DNA from 4 places in the Enterobacter sp. JBIWA008 genome. Region 2 is predicted to be linked to each of the others. Evidence: predicted binding sites of a transcription regulator. Region 2 holds the regulator's gene; each other region holds the start of a gene.
The links. Region 2 encodes PurR, which represses purine synthesis genes. Its sites were predicted from a motif close to CANGCAAACGTTTGCNTG; they were not measured.

Region 1 (3,115 bases), 1.4 Mb from region 2:
GCCGCGAAAGAGATTGGGCGCAAGGCAGGAGAGTTGCTGTATAGCCGCATGCAAGGAAATGATGAACCGGCAAAACGGATTATCCTTCCCCCCGCCCTCGTAGTGCGGGAATCCTGCGGTTTTCGCTGATCGTTATGCTTTTTACTGATATTTCTTCCTGTTTATCATTAAATTCTAATTATTGGTGTTTTCAGTGGCAGCCACCGCGAAGGCTGGTTAATCTGAAAACGGTTTACATCATTTTAACGTAAGAGAATAACTATGCATGATGCACAGATCCGTGTCGCGATTGCGGGCGCGGGTGGACGTATGGGCCGTCAGCTGATTCAGGCGGCACTACAGATGGATGGCGTCGCGCTTGGCGCGGCCCTGGAGCGAGAAGGTTCTTCACTTCTGGGGACCGATGCCGGTGAGCTGGCGGGCGCAGGCCACACGGGCGTTACCGTGCAAAGCAGCCTGGAGGCGGTAAAAGAGGACTTCGATGTATTCATCGATTTTACCCGTCCGGAAGGGACGCTCACGCACCTTGCGTTTTGTCGCCAGCACGGCAAGGGGATGGTGATCGGCACCACCGGTTTTGACGATGCGGGTAAGCAGGCTATCCAGGATGCATCAAAAGATATTGCGATTGTCTTCGCCGCAAACTTCAGCGTGGGCGTTAACGTCATGCTGAAGCTGCTGGAGAAGGCCGCGAAGGTGATGGGCAACTATACCGATATCGAGATCGTAGAAGCTCACCACCGCTACAAAGTTGATGCGCCATCAGGTACGGCGCTGGCGATGGGCGAAGCGATTGCTCATGCACTTGATAAAGATTTAAAAGACTGCGCGGTTTACACCCGCGAAGGTTACACCGGCGAACGCGTGCCGGGCACCATTGGTTTTGCAACCGTGCGGGCGGGTGACATCGTCGGCGAACACACGGCGATGTTCGCCGATATTGGTGAGCGCGTCGAAATTACGCATAAAGCCTCCAGCCGTATGACGTTCGCCAACGGTGCGGTACGTTCCGCTTTGTGGCTAAAAAGCAAGAAAGATGGCCTTTTTGATATGCGAGATGTGCTGGATCTCAACAATTTGTAAGCATTATTACCCATCGTGATGTGGTTATTGCAGTCGTAATCTATTGATTGCATAGGGCAATATTTTATTGCCCTTTTATTTTTCCTGTTTCATCGTGAATTTTACTTTAAATCCATGAATATCTATATATTCTTGCGTTTTTACGTTACTGAAATGTAAATTTTGACCATTTGGTCCACTTTTTTATGCTCAATCGCGTATTTTTTTATTAAACCAGGCGCGCAAGCGTTTTCTGCAGTGATTTACCTGATCTTTTTGTCGCTTAAGCGGCATTCCTCTCACCAGGCCTGCAAAAGACTAAACAAAATATCCGTTTTAAGTTGACTTTTACCCACCAAATCCCCAGAATGCCGCCGTTTGCCAAAAATCCGCTGGCAACACATTTGCATTGATTCGTGACATGGTTATGAATTAATATGCAAATAAAGTGAGTGAATATTCTCTGGAGGGTGTTTTGATTAAGTCAGCGCTATTGGTTCTGGAAGACGGAACCCAGTTTATCGGTCGGGCCATAGGGGCAACGGGTTCGGCGGTTGGGGAAGTCGTTTTCAATACTTCAATGACCGGTTATCAAGAAATCCTCACTGATCCTTCCTATTCTCGCCAAATCGTTACTCTTACTTATCCTCATATCGGCAATGTCGGCACCAATTCGGCTGACGAAGAATCTTCTCAGGTACATGCGCAAGGCCTGGTCATCCGCGACCTGCCGCTGATTGCCAGCAACTTCCGCAATACCGAAGACCTATCTTCTTACCTGAAGCGCCATAACATCGTGGCGATTGCCGATATTGATACCCGTAAGTTAACGCGTTTGCTGCGCGAGAAGGGTGCCCAGAACGGCTGCATCATCGCAGGTGATAACCTCGATGCGACGCTGGCGCTGGAAAAAGCGAAAGCCTTCCCGGGCCTGAACGGCATGGACCTGGCGAAAGAAGTGACTACCGCGGAAGCCTACAGCTGGACGCAGGGTAGCTGGACGCTGGAAGGCGACCTGCCGGAAGCGAAAAAAGAGAGCGAGCTGCCGTTCCACGTGGTGGCCTACGATTTCGGCGCCAAGCGCAACATCCTGCGCATGCTGGTTGACCGCGGCTGCCGCCTGACGGTGGTACCGGCACAAACGTCCGCCGAAGACGTGCTGAAGATGAATCCGGACGGTATTTTCCTGTCTAACGGTCCTGGCGACCCGGCACCGTGCGATTACGCCATCGCTGCCATCAAGTCCTTCCTGGAAACCGACATTCCGGTATTCGGCATCTGCCTCGGCCATCAGCTGCTGGCGCTGGCGAGCGGTGCGAACACCGTTAAGATGAAGTTCGGCCACCACGGTGGTAACCACCCGGTGAAAGACATCGATAACAACACGGTGATGATCACCGCGCAGAACCACGGCTTTGCCGTCGATGAAGCCTCGATGCCGGCTAACCTGCGCGTGACCCATAAGTCGCTGTTCGATGGCACCCTGCAGGGGATTCATCGCACCGATAAGCCAGCGTTCAGCTTCCAGGGCCACCCGGAAGCCAGCCCGGGCCCACACGACGCCGCGCCGCTGTTCGATCACTTCATCGAACTTATCGAGCAATACCGTAAGACCGCTAAATAATCAGGAGCCGAGAAGACAATGCCAAAACGTACAGACATAAAAAGCATCCTGATCCTTGGCGCTGGCCCGATCGTGATCGGGCAGGCCTGCGAATTCGACTACTCCGGCGCGCAGGCGTGTAAAGCCCTGCGTGAAGAGGGTTACCGCGTAATCCTGGTCAACTCCAACCCGGCGACCATCATGACCGACCCGGAAATGGCTGATGCAACCTACATCGAGCCGATTCACTGGGAAGTGGTGCGTAAAATCATCGAGAAAGAGCGTCCGGACGCGGTGCTGCCAACCATGGGCGGCCAGACGGCGCTGAACTGTGCGCTGGAGCTGGAGCGTCAGGGCGTGCTGGAAGAGTTCGGCGTGACCATGATTGGTGCAACCGCCGACGCGATTGATAAAGCAGAAGACCGTCGCCGCTTCGACGTGGCGATGAAG
Region 2 (3,115 bases):
GCGGCGCGCGCGGTGCGAAAGCAGAAGGGTCATCAGCGGTGCCCCGATCATCACGCCGATGGCGTAGGCGCTGATTAACATCCCTGCCGCAGGGATCGAGACATCTACGCCCCGGGCAATAACGGGCAGTAACCCCATCGGGGAGAATTCAGTGGTGCCAATCCCAAAAGCGCCAATCGCCAGGGCCAGCAGGGGAAAATTGATTTTCATGCGTCAACTCCGGATGCCGTGTCATGTGGTGACACAGAACAAAGAAGCGGAAAGCATGACATCAATCACAAAAAATGAGAAGTTAACAAAATGGCAAAAGATTTTTGCCAGAGAAGTAACAATCCGGGGAGTCGGGAGGGAGAAGGCTCTCCCTCCGCGTAAATCAATGCAGCGCAGCCGTCAGACCGGCCGCGACAATCAGAGCCAGCACAACAACGGTGGTGAACAGCGAAAACTTAAGATCGGAACTCATCAATTTTTCTCCTTTTAATCCCCCCACGAAAAGTGAGCTTGCTCATTTTTGCACAGATTACGTCAAAAATCTTCCTGGATTTATACTGATAACCACTTTACCTCTTCCCCTTTTCATCAAGATAGGACAAAATTCCACGCTAAATTTATTAGCGTACCGGCCATTGACCCCCTCCTGACGTCCCGTGTCGTTTTCCCGGCGTGCCGCAATTCAACATTGCGAGATAAGGGTGAGAGAAGGCAAACGTTTACCTTCAAGTTTTTCAGGAGTTTAGGATATGGTCTGGAGTGACATTTAATGGCAACAATTAAAGACGTAGCAAAACGCGCAAACGTTTCCACTACAACCGTATCACATGTAATTAACAAAACCCGCTTTGTGGCGGAAGAGACGCGCAACGCCGTCTGGGCAGCGATTAAAGAGCTGCACTATTCGCCAAGTGCGGTTGCACGTAGCCTCAAGGTTAATCACACCAAGTCCATTGGATTGCTGGCAACCAGCAGTGAAGCGGCCTATTTTGCCGAGATTATTGAAGCAGTTGAAAAAAACTGCTTCCAGAAAGGCTATACCCTGATTCTGGGCAACGCGTGGAACAGCATTGAAAAACAGCGTGCCTACCTGTCGATGATGGCGCAAAAGCGCGTTGATGGCCTGCTGGTGATGTGTTCCGAGTACCCGGAATCCGTGCTGTCGATGCTTGAAGAGTATCGCCATATTCCGATGGTGGTGATGGACTGGGGCGAAGCGCGCGCAGACTTCACCGATTCCGTTATCGATAACGCCTTTGAAGGCGGCTATATGGCCGGACGTTATCTGATCGAACGCGGTCACCGCGAGATTGGCGTGATCCCCGGTCCGCTGGAGCGCAACACCGGCGCGGGCCGTCTGGCCGGTTTTATGAAAGCGATGGAAGAAGCGCTGATCAACGTGCCGGAAAACTGGATTGTGCAGGGCGACTTTGAGCCGGAGTCGGGCTACCGCGCGATGCAGCAGATCGTCTCCCAGCCACACCGTCCGACCGCCGTGTTCTGCGGAGGCGACATCATGGCCATGGGCGCGCTCTGCGCCGCCGACGAGCTGGGCCTGCGCGTACCGCAGGATATTTCCGTGATCGGGTATGACAACGTGCGTAACGCGCGTTTCTTCACGCCAGCGTTGACGACCATTCACCAGCCGAAAGATTCGCTGGGGGAAACGGCCTTCAATATGCTGTTGGACAGAATCGTCAACAAACGCGAAGAGTCGCAGTCCATTGAAGTTCACCCGCGCCTGATTGAACGCCGTTCCGTTGCGGATGGTCCGTTCCGCGACTACCGTCGTTAATCCCTTTACGGGGCCAGCTATGCTGGCTCCCGTAACCATTCCCGGTTCAGCGTTTCGCTGTCCCCCAGATAATCAAGCAGCCAGGCCATCGCGGGCGAGACATCATTTTGTTGCCAGGTCAGGCAGCAGGCCGCGTCCGGGAACGGATTCTCCAGCGTCAGCTCAACCCACTCTCCGGTATCGATGCGCGGACGCGCGAAATGAACGGGCACCATCGCGACGCAAAGTCCGGCGCTGAGGCACGTCGCCGACGATTCCCAGTCAGGGGCAACCACCCTCCGCTGGTTGTCCAGAAGCCAGGTGATACGCTTGGGCAATGAACGAGACGTATCCTCCAGCACCAGCGACGGCCAGTTGCGCAGCGTATCATCGCTCAGCGGCCCTTCCATCGCCGCCAGCGGATGATCGCTTGCCACCACGCATTTCCAGCTCAGCATCCCCATATCACGAAAGGCGTAACGTCCCCCGACCGGGATCGCCTGCGTAGCCCCAATCGCCATCTCTGCCCTGCCGTCCGCCAGCGCATCCCAGACGCCGTTAAACACCTCCTGCGAGACCCGCAGCTCGACGTCAGAGAAATGACGGTAGAAATCGACGATCATCTGCCGGGTGCGTTCCGGCTTAACGATATTATCCACCGCGATGGAAAGATGTCCCCGCCAGCCGTTAGCGATCTGCTGACACTGTTCGCGGGTGATCTGCATTTTTTTGATAACAGAACGCCCTTCCTTTAAAAACCACGCGCCTGCGGGCGTTAATTCCACATCACGATGCCGTCGTTCAAACAGCGGAACCGCCAGCCACTCCTCCAGCTGGCGCACCGTGTAGCTGATTGCCGAAGGGACGCGGTGCAGCTCCTGCGCCGCACCGCTGAAGCTGCCGTTACGCGCAACAGCATCGACCACTTCAAGAGAATAATCTGACCACATTTTCTGCCTGCAAAATTTTTGAATGCACCAGCCAAATATTAGCGTTTCACAAGCGGCTTTGCACTCCCTACACTCAGCGCCAATGTATACCTGCCTCCTCAGGAGAATAAAATAATGCAACCCAGGATCGGTTTTTTAGTCTGGCTCGGCGGCTTAAGCGTGCTGGGCTTTTTGGCCACCGATATGTACCTGCCGGCGTTTGCCGCCATGCAGGAAGATTTACAAACGCCTGCTGCCGCCATCAGCGCCAGCCTGAGTTTGTTCCTCGCCGGTTTTGCTTTCGCACAGCTGCTCTGGGGACCGCTCTCGGATCGCTTTGGTCGTAAACCGGTACTGTTGCTGGGTCTGGCCATTTTTGCCGTGGGCTGCCTGGGGATGCTATGGGTACGCGATGCCACCT
Region 3 (3,115 bases), 1.3 Mb from region 2:
CAAAGTGATTTAGAGACAAAAAACCGGAGGCGAGACTCCGGCTTGGGTGCGGGTTCTGCCCGGTGGCGCTGCGCTTACGCGGGCCTACGTGTAGTGTAGGTCGGGTAAGCGTTAGCGCCACCCGACAATTACAGGTTATCGCCGTTGCTCGCAATCACCTGCTTATACCAGTCGAACGATTTCTTCTTACTGCGGTTCAGCGTGCCGTTCCCTTCATTGTCTTTATCCACAAAGATAAAGCCGTAGCGTTTTTTCATTTCGCCCGTACCGGCAGACACCAGGTCGATACAGCCCCACGGGGTATACCCCATAAGGTCTACGCCGTCTTCCACCACCGCTTTTTTCATCTCGCGAATGTGGGCGGCCAGGTAGTCAATGCGGTACTGGTCGTTCACCGTGCCGTCGCTCTCCTGCACGTCGATCGCGCCAAAGCCGTTCTCAACGATAAACAGCGGCAGCTGGTAGTGATCCCAGAACCAGTTGAGGGAGTAGCGAAGCCCCACCGGGTCAATCTGCCAGCCCCAGTCGGATTTCTGCACGTACGGGTTAGAGACCAGGCTCTTGCTCTCGTCGTAATCCAGCTGCGGGTTGTCCGCCGTCGCTTTGGTGGCAAAGGACATGTAGTAGCTGAAACCGATATAGTCCACGCAGCCCTGCGTCAGCGCCGCTTTATCTTCTTCGGTAATATCCAGGGCGAAGCCGCGACGCTCGAAGTAGTTGAGCAGATGCTGCGGGTACCTGCCGCGCACGTGCACATCGGTGAACCAGTAGCGGCGGTGCATGGCATTCATCGCCATCATCATATCGTCCGGCGCGCAGGTCAGCGGATAGATAGGACACATGGCAATCATGCAGCCAATCTGCAGCGACGGGTTAATCTCGCGCCCCGCCTTCACCGCCAGGGCACTGGCCACCAGCTCATAGTGCGCCGCCTGGAACATCACCGGCTCACGGTCTTCACCCGGCGCGTACTTCAACCCGGAGTTCGTGAATGGCGCAAAGTCTTCGTGGAAGTTAGCCTGGTTGTTGATCTCGTTGAAGGTCATCCAGTACTTCACTTTATGCTGATAGCGCTGGAACACCACTTTTGCAAAACGAACGAAGAAGTCGATCAGCTTACGGTTGCGCCAGCCGCCGTATTCCGTGACCAGATGGAAAGGCATCTCGAAGTGAGACAGGGTGATAACCGGTTCGATGCCGTACTTCAGGCACTCGTCGAACAGATCGTCATAGAATTTCAGGCCAGCCTCGTTAGGCTCAAGCTCATCGCCTTTCGGGAAGATCCGTGTCCAGGCGATAGAGGTGCGGAAGCATTTGAAGCCCATATCGGCAAAGAGCTTGATGTCTTCTTTATAGCGATGGTAGAAATCGATGGCTTCATGGTTAGGGTAATTTTTCCCTTCCAGCACGCCGTTAGTGATTTCACGCGGCACGCCGTGCGCGCCCGCGGTCATGACATCGGCCACGCTCACGCCCTTGCCGCCCTCTTTCCACCCGCCTTCCAGCTGATGCGCCGCAACGGCCCCACCCCACAGAAAATCTGCTTTAAATCCTGACATTCGCTTTCCCTCATTCTGCGTTATTTTCTGCAAAAACAATTACAGAAACCGGTTTCAGTTCGATGATGTGCAAAGGGAATAGCTGTTGCAAGCAGTTCTCAGAAACCGGTTTCATTTTCGTGAACAGAGTCAAGTTTGGCTGCATTCACGGGGTACACAGAAAAAAAGATCCCCACGTCCAGAATAGGCTCGCAAACGTTTGCCTGGACTGTTAGAATTGCGCCGATTTTTCTTACTAGCTATGCAATCGCGTGGGGATTTAAGCCGTGACCAACAAAACTTCTCTCAGCTACAAAGATGCCGGTGTTGATATTGACGCAGGTAATGCGCTGGTTGACCGAATCAAAGGTGTGGTTAAAAAAACCCGCCGCCCGGAAGTGATGGGTGGTCTGGGTGGATTCGGCGCACTGTGCGCGCTGCCGCAAAAATATCGTGAACCTGTTCTGGTCTCGGGAACTGACGGTGTAGGCACTAAACTGCGTCTGGCGATGGATTTAAAACGTCACGACACGATCGGTATCGATCTGGTCGCGATGTGTGTGAATGACCTGGTGGTACAGGGCGCAGAGCCGCTGTTCTTCCTCGATTACTACGCGACCGGAAAACTGGACGTGGATACCGCAGCCAGCGTTATTAGCGGCATCGCCGAAGGCTGTCTGCAGTCCGGCTGCGCGCTGGTCGGTGGTGAAACCGCAGAAATGCCTGGCATGTATCACGGCGAAGATTATGACGTCGCGGGCTTCTGCGTCGGCGTAGTAGAAAAATCAGAAATTATCGACGGCAGCAAAGTGGCCGATGGCGATGTGCTGATCGCGCTGGCCTCCAGCGGCCCGCACTCTAACGGCTATTCCCTGGTGCGTAAAATCCTCGAAGTGAGCGGCTGTGACCCGCTAACTACCGAACTTGACGGTAAACCTCTGGCTGACCATCTGCTGGCGCCGACCCGCATCTACGTGAAAAACGTGCTTGAGCTTATCGAGAACGTCGACGTTCACGCCATCGCTCACCTGACCGGCGGCGGCTTCTGGGAAAACATTCCGCGCGTCCTGCCGGATAACACCCAGGCGGTGATCGACGAATCATCATGGCAGTGGCCAGCAGTGTTCAACTGGCTGCAGACCGCAGGCAACGTGAGCTCTCACGAAATGTACCGCACCTTTAACTGCGGCGTGGGCATGGTTATCGCCCTGCCGGCAAGCGAAGCGGATAAAGCGGTTAAGCTGCTGACTGAAAAAGGTGAAAACGCGTGGAAAATCGGTACGATTAAAGCTTCCGATTCCGAACAGCGTGTGGTCATTGAATGAAAAACATCGTGGTGCTCATTTCCGGCAACGGAAGCAATTTGCAGGCAATCATAGACGCCTGCAAACAGAAGAAAATCAATGGCACCATTCGGGCAGTTTTCAGCAACAAGGCCGACGCGTTCGGCCTTGAGCGTGCGCGGGAAGCGAACATTCCTGCGCACGCGCTGGAAGCCAGCCAGTTCGCCGGGCGTGAAGCCTTTGACCGCGAGCTGGTGCATGAGATTGATGCCTACGCACCGGACGTGGTCGTGC
Region 4 (3,115 bases), 1.2 Mb from region 2:
GATCAGCTCGTTGGCGGTTGGCATATCGATGCCGTACACGTTCGGGAAGCGAATCTCCGGCGCAGCAGAGGCCAGGTAAACTTTCTTCGCACCCGCTTCGCGCGCCATCTCGATAATCTGCTCAGAGGTGGTGCCGCGAACGATGGAGTCATCCACCAGCAGAACGTTCTTGTCGCGGAATTCCGCGCGGTTGGCATTCAGCTTGCGGCGCACGGACTTACGGCGCAGATGCTGGCCCGGCATGATAAAGGTACGGCCAACGTAGCGGTTCTTCACGAAGCCCTGACGGTATGGCTTGTCCAGAATGCGGGCGATCTCCAGCGCGATATCGCAGGAGGTTTCCGGGATAGGAATAACCACGTCGATATCGAGATCGTCCCACTCGCGGGCAATCTTCTCGCCGAGCTTCGTGCCCATGTTTACGCGCGCGCTGTAGACGGAAATCTTGTCGATGAAGGAATCCGGGCGGGCGAAGTAAACGTATTCAAACAGGCACGGGTTACTGACCGGGTTATCGGCACACTGGCGGGTAAACAGCTGGCCCTTCTCGGTGATATAGACCGCTTCGCCCGGCGCAACGTCACGCAGGAACTCGAAGCCCAGGGTATCCAGCGCCACGCTCTCAGAGGCAACCATGTATTCGGTACGGCCATCGCCAAGATCGCGTTTGCCGAGCACCAGTGGACGAATGCCGTTTGGATCGCGGAAGGCAACCATACCGTGACCGATGATCATCGCCACGCAGGCATACGCGCCGCGGATCTGGCGGTTTGTCGCGGCAATGGCAGCAAAGATGTTGTCTGCTTCCAGCGGATAGTGACGGAAGTTATCCAGCTCGCTGGCGAACACATTGAGCAGGATTTCAGAATCAGAGGTGGTGTTAATGTGGCGACGTTTCTCTTCGAACAGCTTTTTACGCAGCTCATGCGCGTTGGTCAGGTTGCCGTTGTGAGCAAGGGTGATGCCATACGGTGAGTTGACGTAGAAAGGCTGTGCCTCAGAGGCGCTGGAACTGCCAGCAGTAGGATAACGAACGTGACCGATCCCCATATTACCTTGCAGACGCTGCATATGGCGGGCTTCAAACACATCGTTTACCAGGCCGTTCGCCTTGCGTAAACGGAAGCAGTTGTTTGCATCAATGGTGATGATACCCGCAGCATCCTGCCCACGGTGCTGAAGCACCGTTAACGCGTCATAAATCGACTGGTTTACCGGCATGAAACCGGCGATACCGACAATACCGCACATTCGTCTTTTCCTCGTTAAGCCACATCTCAGGGTTTATGCCCTGGGCAAAAAACTCGACGAGCTTTGCAGATAGTCAAAGAACCATCTGATGATGAAGCTGAACTCTGGAATGAGCTGCGATTTTTGCCAGTCTTCGCTTTTGGAGAACCCGGTAAAGGTATCCAGGAAGAACAGGATCGCGGCCACAATCAGCACGCCTCGTAATGCCCCGAAACAGATCCCGAGCACCCTGTCCGTTCCTGACAGACCGGTTTTCTCGACCAGCTGACCTATCACATAATTCACGATAGCGCCGACAATCAGCGTTGCGATAAACAGCACCGCAATGGCAATTCCGTTTCGGACCAGTTCATCTTCAAAGCCCGTGAACCAGACAGACAGGTAAGTGTAGTAATGACTGGCAACAAAGAAAGCACAACCCCAGGTTACCAGCGATAACGCTTCACGAACAAAGCCACGGATCAGGCTAACCAGACAGGAAAAACCAATCACCGCAATGATGGCGTAATCAATCCAGACCATATGTGTCCCACGATTTAACGCCCTGTCATCCAGTTCGGGGCGAATTCTAACAGAAAAAGAAAACGTTTGCGTAGGGATTTCCTTCCCGCGCGTAAATAAAAAAGGCGCTGAAAAAATGTTCAACGCCGTGGCTTATCGCCTCTCTCTTTAAGGAGCAGGTCGTACTTAGTTCGCGCTGTAGCCCATCACCACACCGCTCAGGCCGGAGATCTGCTTCAGCTCACCGAGTGAACCTTTAAGCTTATCTTTGGACGCTTCTGGCCCCACGAGGATACGGGTAATTTTACCCTGTACCGGCGTGGAAGGTGAAGTGTAAACACGATATCCCGCACTGCGCAGTTTGCTCACAACCTCGTTGACCTTATCGGCGTTTTTCAGCGCGCCCAGCTGTACAACGTAGGCTTTACCGGTCGGTGCCGCGTCTTGTTTCGCCGGCGGTGGCGTTTCTGAGGCTGCAGCCAGTTGCTCAGCCGCTTTATCCCGCTGCGGTTTCGGCTGCGGCTTCTCAACCGGCTTCGGTTTTTCAACCGGTTTAGGCTGCTCTACCGGCACCGGATCGATGTCGCTGCTGCTCGCTGCCGCCAGGCGAGACGGATCGAGCGACGGTGCGGCGGCATCGCCTGCACGCACCTCTTCCGCCGCCCCTTCCGGAGGCTGGGCAGGAAGCGCCTGCGTCGCCGCTGGCAGCATATCCGGCTCGTCGCGGTCACCCGGTTTCGGCACCAGCGGAATAGCGGCAAACTCATCCTGATAATGCTTTTTCTGCCCGTCGAGCAGACCCGGGAGAATAATCACCCCGAGCGCGACCAGCACAATGGTTCCTGTTAAACGGTTCTGAAACTTACTCGCCACCGGTTCTCCCCGCGTCCATCACTTCCATGACATGTGCCACCGTGTGGAATGAACCACACACCAGCACGGTATCTTCTGGTTTAGCATCCGCCATCGCGGCATGCCAGGCCTGAGCCACGCTGCTATAGATTGCGCCTTTGCCGAGATGTTCCATCAGCTGCTCGGCCGTCGCGCCGCGCGGCCCTTCCAGAGGAGCACAATACCAGCTATCGACCACACTCTCCATGCAGGCCAGCGTCCCCCCGATATCTTTATCATGAAGCATACCGATTACCGCCAGCACGCGCCCGGTTTTTGGTAACGATTTGAGACGTCCCGCGAGATACGCCGCCGCATGCGGGTTGTGTGCCACGTCCAGAATCAGGCGCGGCGACTCGCTGACAATCTGGAAACGCCCGGGCAGAATTGCGCTCTGAATGCCGTCGCGGATTGCCCGCTCGCTCACCGCTAATCCGCTGGCGCGCAGTGCCGCCAGCGCGGTGGCTGCGTT

Region 1: the regulator PurR is predicted to act here: its motif matches at 1,302-1,319, upstream of carA (glutamine-hydrolyzing carbamoyl-phosphate synthase small subunit).
Region 3: the regulator PurR is predicted to act here: its motif matches at 1,748-1,765, upstream of purM (phosphoribosylformylglycinamidine cyclo-ligase).
Region 4: the regulator PurR is predicted to act here: its motif matches at 1,829-1,846, upstream of cvpA (colicin V production protein).

What each region holds. Positions count from the first base shown of each region.
Region 1 is NZ_CP074149.1:740,415-743,529, forward strand. Features, by position in the region: gene KGP24_RS03575 (LacI family DNA-binding transcriptional regulator) at 1-129, shown strand, start outside; gene dapB (4-hydroxy-tetrahydrodipicolinate reductase) at 262-1,083, shown strand; gene carA (glutamine-hydrolyzing carbamoyl-phosphate synthase small subunit) at 1,538-2,686, shown strand; gene carB (carbamoyl-phosphate synthase large subunit) at 2,705-3,115, shown strand, end outside.
Region 2 is NZ_CP074149.1:2,150,567-2,153,681, reverse strand. Features, by position in the region: gene KGP24_RS10525 (MFS transporter) at 1-210, opposite strand, end outside; gene KGP24_RS10520 (YnhF family membrane protein) at 374-463, opposite strand; gene purR (HTH-type transcriptional repressor PurR) at 761-1,786, shown strand; gene punR (DNA-binding transcriptional activator PunR) at 1,804-2,715, opposite strand; gene punC (purine nucleoside transporter PunC) at 2,830-3,115, shown strand, end outside.
Region 3 is NZ_CP074149.1:3,487,405-3,490,519, forward strand. Features, by position in the region: gene KGP24_RS16730 (6-phospho-beta-glucosidase) at 129-1,559, opposite strand; gene purM (phosphoribosylformylglycinamidine cyclo-ligase) at 1,826-2,863, shown strand; gene purN (phosphoribosylglycinamide formyltransferase) at 2,860-3,115, shown strand, end outside.
Region 4 is NZ_CP074149.1:3,383,211-3,386,325, forward strand. Features, by position in the region: gene purF (amidophosphoribosyltransferase) at 1-1,251, opposite strand, end outside; gene cvpA (colicin V production protein) at 1,285-1,773, opposite strand; gene dedD (cell division protein DedD) at 1,939-2,625, opposite strand; gene folC (bifunctional tetrahydrofolate synthase/dihydrofolate synthase) at 2,615-3,115, opposite strand, start outside.